2 regions of the Streptomyces sp. NPDC048483 genome follow, and region 1 is predicted to be linked to the other one. Evidence: riboswitches for the same ligand, from Rfam matches in the RefSeq annotation. Region 1 holds a riboswitch; the other holds the start of a gene.

Region 1 (2,192 bases):
CGGCCCGGCACCCGCGCGGTGAGCGTGTCGAAGTACGCGCCGTGGACGATCTCCACGCCACCGGCCCGCAGGCCCTCCGCCAGCACGGTGGCGTAGCGGTGGGTGCGCCGGGCGATCGTCCGCAGGCCGTCGGGGCCGTGGTAGACCGCATACATTCCGGCCATCACGGCGAGCAGCACCTGCGCGGTGCAGATGTTGCTGGTCGCCTTCTCGCGGCGGATGTGCTGCTCACGGGTCTGCAGCGCGAGGCGGTAGGCCTTGTTGCCGTCGGCGTCGACGGACACGCCCACCAGGCGGCCGGGCAGGCTGCGGGCGAACTTCTCGCGTACGGCCATGAAGCCGGCGTGCGGCCCGCCGAAGCCCATCGGGACGCCGAAGCGCTGGGTGGTGCCGACGGCGATGTCCGCGCCCAGCTCGCCGGGCGAGGTCAGCAGCGTCAGGGCGAGCAGATCGGCGGCGACGGTGACGACCGCGCCCAGCTCCTGGGCCTGCGCTATGACGGCGCGCGGGTCCCGCACCGCACCGGACGCGCCCGGGTACTGGAGCAGCACACCGAAGACACCGCGCTCGGCGACCTCGGCGGGAATGCCGTCGCTCAGGTCCGCGACGACGACCTCGACGCCGGTCGGTTCGGCACGGGTCTCGATCACCGCGATGGTCTGCGGCAGACAGTCGGCGTCGACCAGGAAGACGCCCTGCTTGACCTTGCCGATACGGCGGGAGAGCGCCATCGCCTCGGCGGCGGCGGTGCCCTCGTCCAGCAGGGACGCGCCGGAGGTGGGCAGTCCGGTCAGGTCGGCGACCATGGTCTGGAAGTTGAGCAGCGCCTCCAGGCGGCCCTGCGAGATCTCCGGCTGGTAGGGCGTGTACGCCGTGTACCAGGCCGGGTTCTCCATGACGTTGCGCAGGATCACCGTCGGGGTGAACGTGCCGTAGTAGCCGAGGCCGATCATGGAGGACAGGACCTGGTTACGGTCCGCGAGGCCGCGCAGCTCCTTGAGGACCTCGGCCTCGGTACGGGCCTGCGGCAGGCCGAGGGCCTCCGCGCTCTTGATCACGTCGGGTACGGCGGCGGCGGTCAGCTCGTCCAGCGAGCCGTAGCCGACCTGCGCGAGCATCTTTGCCTGCGCCTCGTGGTCGGGACCGACATGCCGGCGCTCGAAAGGCGTACCGCGCTCCAGCTCGGTCAAGGAGATGCGATTGGTGGTCATCTGCGGGGGCCTCCTGGTCACTGCGACCTACGAGGGGCACCACGGCGTGGGTGCCCGGACGGCCTCCCCCTCTGTCATCTCAACCTGAGAGCTTCACCGGCCCGCAGGCTGCGGGCCGGCTTTCACCGTCGGTGAGGAAGGGTCCCGGCGCTGTGTCCTCCGCGGCCCGCCCTACTTTCCAGAGTGACCTCGTCCATGCGGTACGGATGCCTGAGAGATTCCGGGGAGGAGTTGCTCCTTCGGCGCCCCCACCGCGAACGGCAAGGGACTCTCCCGCATGGGGTCAGCGGCCAAAAGTCAGCCTACCAGCGCACCTGTCCGGGAATCCTTCGAGTGGCCGAGGCATGAAATGTGCCGTTTGGTAGGTGTCACAGTGCAGTTGCGACCACTAGGAGGGGCTGTGCAAACAGATATCGATCCCCGGAGCCTCATCGGCCGCAAAGCGTTCGACCGGAACGGCACCAAAATCGGAACCATTGATGAGGTATATCTCGACGACGCCACCGGCGAACCCGAATGGGCCGCCGTACGGACCGGCCTTTTCAGCCGGGATGCCTTCGTCCCTTTGGAGCCGAGCGAGCTCGCCGACGAGGGGCTGCGGATCCCTTACGACCGCAAGCTGATCAAGGACGCCCCGGACTTCGGGGTGGGCCGCCATCTCTCCCCCGAGCAGGAACTCCAGCTCTACCACCACTACCGGCTGGATATCTCTTCCCCGGCCTCCGACTCCGTCCCGTCCTCGGGCGACAAGGACTTCGGCCGGGTCGCCGGTTCGGAGGACTGACCGCCCGCAGGCTCGCCGCCCACCAGCGGCAAGGGCTCCCCCGGCCGCAGCGCCGGGTCGTCGACGGCAAAGGTCCGCACCCTCCCCGGTGCGGACCACGGCTGTTCAAAACGTACGGTCACTCTCCCCACCCCGCTGCCCTGCACCCATCCGGCGCCGTATTCCTCGTGCACCACATCGAGCCCCGGATGCCAGCG
Region 2 (2,192 bases), on a different contig from region 1:
CGAACCGGATCGTCTCCAGGGCACTCGCCGCCCGCCGGTCCAGCAGCACCGCCGAGCCGAACCCCTTGGGCAGTCGCCCCGCTACGGCCGCACCGACCAGCCGCCCCACCGCGCCCCGGTGCCGCGCAAAGGCGTATCCCGACACCCCGCGCCCCCGCGACTCCTGCCCGGACAGCGCCACCTCGGGCGGCACGTCCAGCAGCACGAGATGCAGCCCGCGGTCCCCGCGCCGGGCCGACCGCGCGATCCAGCGGCGTACCCAGGCGAGCGTCCCGCAGTCGTGCACCACCACGCTGTCCCCGGAGCGCAGCGCGCGGTGCAGCCCGAGATAGTGCGCGCCGCGGACCAGCGGGCGGTAGATCCCGTACGGCAGCCGGCGCAGCCTGCCGCGCTCCCAGCGCTCGCGGACGTCCTGCGAGTCGATGCGGTGCACCGAGGAGCCGCACGCGTCCAGCGGCGGCACGATGCGGTGCATCAGGGTGCTCTTGCCGCTGCCCGGCAGCCCGGAGACCACCACCAGGTCGCCGGCCGGGAAGCACAGCTCGGCCGGGTGGCGGCCGGTCCCCCTGAGGTCCAGGACGTCGGCGCTGCGGCCGGGCCGTACGACGCTGCCGGGCGCCCGCCCGCGGCGGCCCGGCGCGGCGTTCGGTTCCTGGGGAGCGGCCCCTGTCCCCTGGGGAGCGACCCCTGACGTTGTCGCGAATGCGGCTTCACTGTGCACCGTGATCGCCCCTCCCGGTCCGGTTCGGGTGCCGGTGCGGCCCCGTTCCCACCTCGCAGAGTGTCAAGAAACGGTAATACCCATCAAGGCGATTCCCGGATCTGTCCAGCTCATGAGCCGGGCGACGGCCACCCCTCCTCGTTCCGGCGTTCCCGTGCAATGATGTCGGCGCCACGTGCGCAACTCTGCCCACTCGGGCACAGCCGACGCACCGCACGCACAGCCAATTGCATACCGGCCGCTTGAATCCGCGCGGGAGAGTCCCCGGCCGCCACGGCGGGGCGCCGAAGGAGCAAGTCCTCCCTTGAATCTCTCAGGCCCCATATACCGCGCGGGCGAGGCAGATCTGAAAAGCGAGCCCGTGCCCGGTTGACGGGGCGGCTCCACCCAAGGTGCAAACCGGGTCCGTTCGCGGGATCCCGGTGAACCTCTCAGGTTCCGATGACAGATGGGGAGAATGTCCTCTCACCCATGCCTGGGAGCCCAGAACCATGACTGATGCCCCCCGCCGCACCGCGCTGGATGCCACCCATCGCGCGCTCGGCGCGACCATGACCGACTTCGCCGGCTGGGACATGCCGCTGCGCTACGGCAGCGAGCGCGACGAGCATGTCGCCGTCCGCACCCGCGCCGGCCTCTTCGACCTCTCCCACATGGGCGAGATCACCGTCACCGGACCGCAGGCCGCCGACCTTCTCGACTACGCGCTGGTGGGCAACATCGGCGGCGTGAAGACCGGCCGCGCCCGCTACACCATGATCTGCGAGGCCGAGGGGGGCATCCTCGACGACCTGATCGTCTACCGCCTCGCCGACCAGGAGTACATGGTCGTCGCCAATGCCTCCAACGCCCAGGTGGTGCTGGACGCGCTGAACCAGCGGCAGGCGGGCTTCGACGCCGCGGTGCGCGACGACCGGGACGCCTACGCCCTGCTCGCCGTGCAGGGACCGGAGTCCCCCGGCATCCTCAAGCGCCTGACGGATGCCGATCTGGACGGCCTCAAGTACTACGCGGGCCTGCCCGGCACCGTCGCCGGGGTCCAGGCGCTGATCGCCCGTACCGGCTACACCGGTGAGGACGGCTTCGAGCTGTTCGTCCGGCCCGCGGACGCGGTCGCCCTCTGGGAGGCGCTGACCGAGGCGGGCAAGGACTCCGGGCTGGTTCCCTGCGGGCTCTCCTGCCGCGACACGCTGCGCCTGGAGGCGGGCATGCCGCTGTACGGGCACGAGCTGACCACGGCGACCACGCCGTTCGACGCGGGCCTGGGCCGGGTCGTGAAATTCGAGAAGACCACCAACAACGGCGACTTCGTGGGCCGGGCCGCGCTGGCGGCGGCCGCCGAGCGCGCCGAGACCAGCCCGCCGCGCAAGCTGGTCGGGCTGATCGCCGCGGGCCGCCGGGTGCCGCGCGCCGGCTACCAGGTCGTCGCCGACGGCACGGTCATCGGCGAGGTCACCTCCGGGGCCCCCTC

Evidence for each region. Region 1 has a riboswitch for glycine ahead of gcvP (aminomethyl-transferring glycine dehydrogenase). Riboswitches for the same ligand answer to the same signal wherever they lie in the genome.
Region 2: another riboswitch for glycine. It lies ahead of gcvT (glycine cleavage system aminomethyltransferase GcvT); the one in region 1 lies ahead of gcvP (aminomethyl-transferring glycine dehydrogenase).

Annotation. Positions count from the first base shown of each region.
Region 1 is NZ_JBEZJZ010000016.1:115,513-117,704, forward strand. It holds gene gcvP (aminomethyl-transferring glycine dehydrogenase) at 1-1,211, opposite strand, end outside; glycine riboswitch at 1,400-1,497, opposite strand; gene AB0D04_RS11820 (PRC-barrel domain-containing protein) at 1,612-1,995, shown strand; partial or broken gene AB0D04_RS11825 (helix-hairpin-helix domain-containing protein) at 1,905-2,192, opposite strand, start outside.
Region 2 is NZ_JBEZJZ010000031.1:74,543-76,734, forward strand. It holds gene AB0D04_RS18570 (AAA family ATPase) at 1-721, opposite strand, end outside; glycine riboswitch at 965-1,061, shown strand; gene gcvT (glycine cleavage system aminomethyltransferase GcvT) at 1,213-2,192, shown strand, end outside.